Nitrosospira lacus: one gene and its partners. The protein of the gene in region 2 binds, or shares a complex with, the protein of the main gene of each other region. Links are inferred from orthologs where the notes say so. Each region holds a gene or a part of one and is shown on either strand. Other genes may lie near its edges. The genes, in order: dinB, dnaN and dnaX.

Evidence for each region.
Region 1: the proteins of dnaN (region 2) and dinB are in contact, whole or in part, in a solved structure (PDB 1OK7), measured with the Escherichia coli proteins. The link is inferred for Nitrosospira lacus from one-to-one orthologs.
Region 3: the proteins of dnaN (region 2) and dnaX are in contact, whole or in part, in a cryo-EM structure (PDB 8GIZ), measured with the Escherichia coli proteins. The link is inferred for Nitrosospira lacus from one-to-one orthologs.

The regions. Positions count from the first base shown.
Region 1 is NZ_CP021106.3:2,872,994-2,876,110, forward strand. What follows is about bases 21-2,978. They hold dinB (DNA polymerase IV), read right to left. Parts: upstream 2,112-2,978; coding sequence 930-2,111; downstream 21-929. Other genes in these bases: EBAPG3_RS13095 (MFS transporter), read left to right, coding at 21-222; EBAPG3_RS13100 (hypothetical protein), read left to right, coding at 536-835; EBAPG3_RS13110 (ABC transporter permease), read right to left, coding at 2,269-2,978. Outside these bases: more of EBAPG3_RS13095, read left to right, coding at 1-20; more of EBAPG3_RS13110, read right to left, coding at 2,979-3,117. UniProt on the Escherichia coli protein: Poorly processive, error-prone DNA polymerase involved in translesion repair and untargeted mutagenesis. Copies undamaged DNA at stalled replication forks, which arise in vivo from mismatched or misaligned primer ends.
Region 2 is NZ_CP021106.3:561,215-564,204, reverse strand. Bases 1-2,831 are described here. They hold dnaN (DNA polymerase III subunit beta), read left to right. Parts: upstream 1-776; coding sequence 777-1,886; downstream 1,887-2,831. Other genes in these bases: gyrB (DNA topoisomerase (ATP-hydrolyzing) subunit B), read left to right, coding at 2,006-2,831; dnaA (chromosomal replication initiator protein DnaA), read left to right, coding at 1-576. Outside these bases: more of gyrB, read left to right, coding at 2,832-2,990. UniProt on the Escherichia coli protein: Confers DNA tethering and processivity to DNA polymerases and other proteins. Acts as a clamp, forming a ring around DNA (a reaction catalyzed by the clamp-loading complex) which diffuses in an ATP-independent manner freely and bidirectionally along dsDNA.
Region 3 is NZ_CP021106.3:2,629,737-2,632,854, forward strand. Bases 1-2,959 are described here. They hold dnaX (DNA polymerase III subunit gamma/tau), read right to left. Parts: upstream 2,335-2,959; coding sequence 667-2,334; downstream 1-666. Other genes in these bases: recR (recombination mediator RecR), read right to left, coding at 1-243; EBAPG3_RS11980 (YbaB/EbfC family nucleoid-associated protein), read right to left, coding at 328-651; EBAPG3_RS15515 (hypothetical protein), read right to left, coding at 2,761-2,898; EBAPG3_RS11995 (ADP-ribosylglycohydrolase family protein), read right to left, coding at 2,846-2,959. Also shown: more of EBAPG3_RS11995, read right to left, coding at 2,960-3,118. UniProt on the Escherichia coli protein: Part of the beta sliding clamp loading complex, which hydrolyzes ATP to load the beta clamp onto primed DNA to form the DNA replication pre-initiation complex.

The DNA of each region.
Region 1 (3,117 bases), 2.3 Mb from region 2 along the record:
TTCACCAACCTTGCCCTGTCCGCTTCACAGCTTGCAACCAAGTATATGAATCAAATCTTCGTGGTCGCCCGCGAGGTGAAGGACCCCGCCACCGGCGAGATCACGCTACCCGCCGATTACAGTGAGCTGGGCCTGCTCCTCATCACCGTGACCGCCATCAGCTTTGCGCTGCCGCTACTGGCCATCTTTCTCGTCAAACGAACGCGCTTCCGCAACGCCTGAAATCGGTTATCCCGACTATTACAGAATCATAAGGGCGTCCGCTGCCATGATCGATGCACGCCTTGGCCGCAAAGAGCGCATGCGAGTTCATATGTAAAATGCAAGCGTGCTATTAGGAATGACTGCTTCGGTTCCCTCATTACTTGACAACATTTCACCCGGAGTACATCATTTGGCGGAGCGAGGGTTGGGGCTCCCAGAAAAGAAAATACAAGCTCCATCGGGCTTTCCACCCATCTGACGCCTGGCCCGAACAAAGCCATTGAATTTCCGGTTCTTCAAATCAAGCCCTCCCCCAGGGGAGCAGGAAGAAATGCAGCCAGTATCGCGACAAAAAGGTGGTGTAACGCTATTTGCACTGCTGCTGATCATTTTCACGGCATCCATGGCGTATTGGCTCTGGCGCGCCCATGGCCAAGTGTCCCTGGAGATTGAGCTTGCCTGCCGCCTGCCCGCGGCGGAGGCCTGCATTTCCGCCAAGGGCCGCTATATGAACAGTTTTTATGCCGCATGGCTTGCGCAGATGTTTCCGTGGATTCTTCCTTTCGTGCCAGCCTTTATTTACGTATTCTTTTTTCGCTGGCTGCGCAAAGACCGGCAACCTGAAACCTGAATCGGCAGTTGCCCATGATAATTTATTGTATCTTTCGCCTTTCACTTTCCTGGCAAGCTTGCTAAAAACCACCGGACCCGATTGAATGTCCCGCTTATCCCTGTTGCTTTTCTATGGGTGCGGTCAATGGCAGTTCACTCTGCCAGGACATGCCGGCACTCTGCTGCGCAGCTCTCCCCGAGGATAAGGCGCTGGCTCGCACGCCCAGCAACCGCAACTTCTGATTCAGCGGCGCGCGCCGCAGGCATTCCTCGGCCGCCCGGCGAATGGTAACGGGATCGGCGGTAGGAAGGGATAGCGTAAGGTCGCGGGTTACGGTGTGGAAGTCGGCATACCGCAACTTGATGCCGATCGTACGGCCAAGGTAACCCTTGCGCTGCAGGTCATGTGCCACATCGGTGCATAGCGCCGTGAAAATTTCCGTGAGAATGGAACGATCCTGGCGGGCATGGAGATCCCGTTCGAAAGTAGTCTCCCGGCTCATCGACTTGGGCTCCGCATGCGTGATCACCGGACGGTCGTCGATCCCGTGAGAAACCTCTTGCAGCCAGCGGGCATAGGAGGGGCTGAAGTGCATCCGCAGAAATGAGGGCTCGGCTGCCGCCAGCTCGGCGATCGTGGTGATGCCAAGCGCCGCGAGCTTTGCAGTCGCCTTGGGGCCGATACCATTGATTTTCTTGACCGGTAAAAGCCAGATCCGGCTTGGGATATCCGGCAAGCCCAGAATGGTGAGACCATCCGGTTTTTCGAGATCCGAGGCGATTTTCGATAACAGTTTGTTGGGTGTCACGCCAATGGAACAAGAGAGTCCTGTAGCCTCATATACCGCCTGTTTGATGCGCCGGGCGAGCGTCATTGTGTCGCCTGGCAGATCGCTCAGATCGATGTAGATCTCGTCAATGCCATGATCTTCGATCCAGGGGGCGATCCCGGCCACAGCGGATTTAAAAAGCCGTGAATAATGGCGGTAGGCGTGAAAGTCTGCCGGCAGCAGGATCGCATCCGGTGCCAGCTGCGCGGCTTTCATGAGACCCATGCCGGAGAAGATGCCGAAAACACGGGCTTCGTAAGTAGCCGTGGTCACCACGCCGCGTCCAGCGTAATCGCGCAGCCGCGTGAAAAGCCGGCTGCCGTTCTCGAGAAGCGCCGGTTGCCGATCACTCTGTCCGCCGATCACGACAGGGGATCCGCACAACTCGGGGTAGCGCAGCAATTCAACCGATGCGTAGAAAGCATCCATGTCAAGATGTGCAATGCGCCGAACTATTTTACCCATCTACCTGCTCAAAACGTAAACGATAAATTCCTGAAAACGTTTAACCCAAATCCGGCAGTTGACCACGCATTTTTCAATTAAGCATCCTGCCCACAAAGGCCCTTGGCGCGACTGGGCCTTCAATTCTGTGGTTTGCTATAGGACGGATTCAGCCTCATCAAATTTTGCGTAGCGTCATGAGGGGTGGGGTTGAAAGCGCAGAGCGAGTCCCCATCAGCCCCGCCACGGTGACGCCTATCATTCCCGAAAGCAAGCCAGTCAGCCAAATGGATGGGTTGAAAGTATAGGTCAGATTCAACGCATACTCACCGATGATATAGCCCAGCGCACTGGCTCCCGCCGCAGCGAAAAGACCGGCCAGTCCGCCGAGTATGGCGAATTCCGCTGCCCAGGCGCGTGCCAATTGGCTGCGCCTGGCCCCCAGCGTGCGAAATATGGCGGCTTCGTGAATGCGTTCGTCCTGGGTGGAAGCAATCGCGGCGTATAGCACCGCCAATCCCGCCAGCAGCGTAAACAGGAAAACAAATTCGACCGCTTTGGTCACTTGTTCAATCACCTTGTGGACTTGACTGATGATAGTCGCCACATCGATCACAAGCAGATTGGGAAAGGCCTTGATCAGTTTGTTTGTCACTTCCATACGCTCCGGCGGCAGGTGAAAACTGGTAATGTAGGTCGCCGGATATTTTTCCAGTACGCCCGGTGGCGTAACCACGAAAAAATTAACGTGAAACGTATCCCAGTCCACCTTTCTCAAGCTGGTGATCTTGGCGGAAAATGTGCTGCCCGCCACGTCGTAAGTCAGCGTGTCACCGAGACCAACCCCTACCGTTTTTGCGATACTTTCCTCCAGGGACATCATCGCTTTTCCCTTGTCCTCCCTTTTCCACCAATGGCCCTCGATAATCTGGTTATCACTTTGCATCTCCTCTGCCCACGAAAGATTGAATTCGCGCTCAATCAGCCGTCTTGCGCGGATGTCGGCATAATCTCCGGCTGCAATGGC
Region 2 (2,990 bases):
GGCATGGAAGAGCGGTTAATTTCCCGTTTTGGCTGGGGCTTGACCGTAGCGGTTGAACCCCCAGAACTGGAAATGCGTGTTGCCATCCTGCTGAAAAAAGCCCTGATGGAAAAAATCGTCCTGGACGAAAATGTCGCTTTCTTCATAGCCAAGCATATTCGATCCAATGTACGTGAACTGGAAGGTGCACTGAAGCGAGTCCTTGCTTATTCCCGCTTCACGGGCCATTCCTTGTCGCTGGATTTGGCGCGGGAAGCGCTGAAGGATTTACTGGCGGTGCAAAACCGCCAGATTTCCATTGAAAATATTCAGAAAACTGTGGCGGACTACTATAAAATCAAGGTTGCCGAAATGTATTCCAAAAAACGTTCGCGCATCGTCGCAAGACCCCGGCAGATGGCAATGGCCATATCCAAAGAACTCACTCCTCTGAGTTTGCCCGATATCGGTGAAGCTTTTGGAGGCAGAGACCATACGACGGTACTGCACGGTTATCGAAAAATTGCCGAGCTGCGGGCTTCCGATCCGTCGATCAACCGGGACTTCAATACCTTATTGCATATTCTCCGCGGCTGAACAACACGAACAACAACAGGATGATTTGGGGATAACTTGCGGTTTACACCTGACTCGGATTTGTGTCCACAAACTATCCACAGACAATACGCCCTCGATACAGATAAGAAATAATAATTAACTCACGCATATTATTTGTATTTTTTTATTTATACCGGACTTACCCTACTTCTATTAACGATTATCTGGATTCTAAATAAATGAAACTAATACAGGCTGATAAGGATATATTGCTTAAACCGTTGCAAACAGTTACCGGAATTGTTGAGCGCCGCCATACCTTGCCTATACTTTCCAATGTTCTTATAGAGCGAAAGAATGACAAAATTTCATTCATTGCGACCGATCTGGAAATTCAGATAACGACTTCCGCTCAGGATGGCAATACAGCATCTGAAGGACATTCAGTCACTGTAGCGGCAAAAAAACTTCAGGACATCTTGCGCGCATTGCCTGATAAAACCGAGGTAACGCTGGAAACCACGGACAGCCGGCTTCAGGGAAAAGCCGGAAAAAGCCGCTTCAGTTTACAGACGCTTCCTGTCGAAGACTTTCCCAAATTTCCTGAAAATACAGAATCCCAGGCAAAAATAACGGTAAAACAAAAAGAACTGAAGCATCTATTATTCATGGTGCAATACGCCATGGCGCAGCAGGACATCCGCTATTACCTGAACGGCCTGCTTTTACTGATGGAAGAAAGCCACCTGAAAGCTGTGGCTACCGATGGCCATCGCCTGGCATTCGCCCTGCTGATGCTGCAAGTACCACAGGAGAAAAGGGAAGTTATTTTACCCCGCAAGGTGGTACTCGAACTGGCAAAGCAATTGAATGACAGCGACGAACTGGTAACCGTGGAAATTCTACAAAATCAGGTACGTTTTACCTTTTCAAACGTCATACTGATATCCAAGGTCGTGGATGGCAAGTTTCCTGATTACAACCGTGTGATCCCGGTCGACCATCAAAAGCAGATTGATGTAAATCGCCTATTGCTTTTGCAAACGCTTCAGCGCGCTTCAATCCTTTCAAACGAAAAATTCCGTGGTGTCCGCCTGATTCTGACTACGGGGAACTTGCGTATCGTTTGCAACAACGCGGAGCAGGAAGAAGCCGAGGAGGAAGTGGAAGTTCAGTATGACGGCGAAGCGCTTGATATAGGCTTCAATGTTACCTATCTGCTGGATGTTTTGAACAATCTGACCAACGAAACAGTACGCTGTTCCTTTGGTGATGCAAACAGCAGTGCACTCATCACCATTCCCGGAAATGATGATTTCAAATATGTCGTGATGCCCATGAGAATATGAAAGCACCGCACCAAACATAAAACCACTGAATATTATTTCGTCCGGACAAGCAGTGTCGGGGGACATAGTATGATTTTTCGATAAATCCCAGTTTCACGTGAAACCACAATAGCCAGACAATGAACGAAAAAGACTCCTCCAGGCAGAAAAAAATCGAAGGCTCCACCGATTACGGTTCAGACAGCATAAAAATCCTGAAAGGACTGGATGCGGTGCGCAAACGTCCTGGCATGTACATAGGTGACACCAGCGACGGCACGGGTTTGCATCATATGGTATTCGAGGTGGTGGATAACGCCATTGACGAAGCGCTGGCCGGCCATTGTGATGAAATATCCGTCATCATTCACCCGGACAATTCCGTATCCGTACATGACAATGGCCGGGGCATCCCCACCGGGATCAAGCATGACGACGAGATGAAACGCTCCGCCGCGGAAATTGTCATGACCGAGCTTCATGCAGGCGGCAAATTCGATGACAATTCCTATAAGGTCTCGGGGGGCCTGCATGGTGTGGGCGTATCCGTGGTCAATGCCTTGTCGGAATGGCTGCGCCTGACTATCCGGCGCGATGGGCTGACCCATCAGATCGAGTTTCGCATGGGTGTTCCCGTCGCACCGCTGGCGGTCACCGGCAAGACCGAGCGTCGTGGTACTGAAGTACATTTCCTGGCCAGCAAGGAAATTTTCGGTGACATTGAATATCATTACGACATATTTGCGAAGCGTTTGCGTGAACTGTCCTTCCTCAATAACGGCGTAAAAATCCATCTGGTTGACCAGCGCAATGCCAAGGAAGAAAATTTTGCCTTCAGCGGAGGGGTGAAAAGCTTTGTCGAGTACATTAATCGCACCAAGTCAGTGCTTCACCCGAATATTTTCTATGCTGCCGGAGAAAAGGACGGCATCGTGGTGGAAGTATCGATGCAATGGAACGACAGTTATTCCGAGCAGGTTTTATGCTTTACCAATAATATCCCGCAAAAAGATGGTGGAACTCATCTCACCGGTTTGCGCGCTGCCATGACACGTACGCTCAATAATTATATTGAAAAAAATGAGCTGGCAAAAAAAGCCAAGATCGAAACGTCTGGTGACGATA
Region 3 (3,118 bases), 2.1 Mb from region 2 along the record:
CAATGTCGCATCGCGCCGCTCGGAACGGCACAACTCGCACACGATTTCTTCAGTGAAGTTGTTGCATTTCTCGCAGTGCCTGATATGTTCCAGTGCATAGGCAAGCGACTTGGCAAGCCGCTCTGCGCCGGCATGATCCCGCTGCAGGAGATGATAAGCCATGCGTTGCGCCGACCTGGGTCCCACTCCGGGCAGGCAGCGCAACGATTCGATCAGGTCTTCGAGACTGGTTGGCGTTTTCATTGTAAATAAAGCCCGAGAAGGAGCATTGCACGAAGCGGCACACGCATTCCAATATCCGGTCCATTAGATCCCATCTTCGACAAATTAAAACGGCAATTTCATCCCGGGCGGTAGCGCCATTCCGGAAGTCAAGCCAGCCATTTTTTCCTGCGTGGTGACTTCCACCCGCCGCACCGCATCGTTTACCGCGGCGGCGATCAGGTCTTCGAGCATGTCCTTATCGTCACCAATCAGGCTGTCGTCGATAGCCACGCGCTTGACATCATAGCGACAAGTCATCACCACCTTGACCATGCCGGCGCCGGACTGGCCTTCGACTTCGATCGAGGCCAATTTCTCCTGCATATTTTTCATGTTCTCCTGCATTTGCTGAGCCTGCTTCATAAAATTGCCCAAGCCACCTTTCATCATTTTCCACCTCCACTATTGAATGGGTTTGATCGAGGAAACGATCAGTTCCGCGTCGAAATTCTCCACCAGCTCTCGTACGAACGGGTCTGTTTCGATGGCCGTGATAGCCTGCGACTGCTTCTGCTGTTTTTCCTGGTTTTCCAGCTCCGCGGGATTCATGCCCGTCACGATCCCGACAGAGAACTTTAATCGGACCGGCTTACCGAGATACTCGCTCAGCGCGGCGCTCATTTTCTCCTGATGTCTTTTTTCCAGCAGGTGCTTGTGCTTTTCCGGTACGCAAAATTCGATTTCGTTCGGGGAAGCCTTCTTCACCTCACAATATTGAGCCAGCATCTTTGGCATTCCGTTCAACTTGAGCTGGTTTGCCATCGTTGTCCAGTCGCTGCCAAATATACTCACGGTGGGTGCAGGTCCAACCGTTGCTGTTTCGGCTGATTTCGCTTCTTTTACCGTTTCTGCTATGTTGAATGCTTCTGTCGTTTTTCTTGTTTCTGTCGTTTCCGCGGTTCCGGGTATTTCCACAAGCCTTGGGATTGAAGGCGAAGGCCGCTTTATCTCTTTATCATGCTTCGGTCCTGTAGCCCTGGGCATGTCCTCCGGCATGAACGCCAGCAACCGCATCAGCGTCATGGTGAAACCCGCATACTCATCCGGCGCCTGGGACAGATCGGAGCGGCCATGTATGACAATCTGATAAAACAGCTGAATATCTTCCGGTGTGAACGTCTTCGCCAACGCGAAAATTTCCTCGCGCTCGGGGGTCTCCTCAGCAATAGCCGACGGTACGACTTGCGCCAGCGCAAGACGATGCAGTAACGTTGCCAGATCCTGCAAAGCCGCATTGAACGACAAGCTACGGGTTTCCATCGCGTCAGCCACCGCAAGCATCCGGGCACCATCATTTTGCGACACGGCATCCAGCAAGTCATAAAGATAACCCTGATCGATGGCCCCCAGCATGTCCCGCACCCCGGCTTCTTCGATCGTCCCCTTACCGAAGGCAATCGCCTGATCCAGAATACTCAAGGCATCGCGCATGCTGCCCTGCGCCGCCCGCGCCAGCAGCTGTAATGATGTGGCGTCGCAGCTTATCTTTTCCTGTTCAAGCACATGCTTGAGGTGGGCGACAATCAGCGGTAACGGGATCTGCTTCAGGTTGAATTGCAGGCAGCGAGACAAAACGGTAACGGGAATCTTTTGCGGATCGGTCGTGGCAAGAACAAATTTGACATGTTCTGGTGGCTCTTCCAGCGTTTTCAGCATGGCATTGAAAGCCGATTTGGAGAGCATGTGGACTTCATCGATGATGTAAATCTTGTAACGGGCGCTGGTGGGAGCATAAAGGGCGTTTTCCAGCAGCTCACGCATCTTGTCCACCTGTGTATTGGAGGCGGCATCCATCTCGATCAAGTCGACAAAGCGTCCGCTATCAATTTCCGTGCAGGTGGAACAAATGCCGCAAGGTGTGGGCGTAATCCCGGTCTGGCAATTGAGCGCCTTGGCCAGAATACGTGCGATAGTGGTTTTGCCGATGCCGCGCGTGCCGGTAAACAGGTAGGCATGGTGCAGTCTTTTTTGCTCAAGTGCGTTGGTAAGCGCCCTGACCACGTGCTCCTGTCCAGTCAGCTCGGAAAAACTCCTGGGACGCCATTTGCGGGCAAGGACTTGAGTTGGCACGATAGCGGAAAAGTGATAACCGAGAGGAGATAGAAAAGATTATTGTAGACTGGCCGGAAACTCGCATTCGTTCCGCAGACGACCCAAGGATAGGCCGGAACCGGCATTGCAAACGCCGGTTCCGGCCTGCTGCCTATCCAAATAAAAAGGGTGGCGAGCCTGACCCCCGGCACTTGCAGAAAATAGCTGTGGCTGCTTCCTTCCGGACCTGACCAGGTTCACTACTATGCAATGCGGGGAGGCCCGCCATAAAAAGTGAAAATAGTTTCAACCAGCAACTCGCAATAGAGTTACTATTTATAATAATCAATTAATTATACTTGATAAAATCCAGGCTTGCGGCAGGGAATTACGCTGCCCATCAATTGTGTCATTGTGCACGGAGTCGACGCCTGCGTCTACTGCCATACCCGCAAGAATAGATGATTAGGGCTGAGTCCCGATTTTTCGGGCAAGCGCCAGCAATTCCCTTCCATTTTCAAGTCCATCAAGGAAACGTTCGGGAATTCCCTCAAGCCCTACCTGTGCGCCAACCAGGGCGCCAGTCAGCATCGCACGCGACATGTTCTGCCCCCCCCCCGTTTACGGCATGCAGCACCGCGGATTCGAAGTCATCCGCAAAACGCGCCGCAAGATAGTATGCGGCGGGAAGTTGATGATAGATGGCACACGGCATACCGTAAACGATGGATACTTTGCAGGCCGGTTCAATTCGGATATCCGGATCAATCGCCGCGAGGGCAACATAATGCGGTGTTAACAGCGCGTCGGGAGAGGAAAAGCG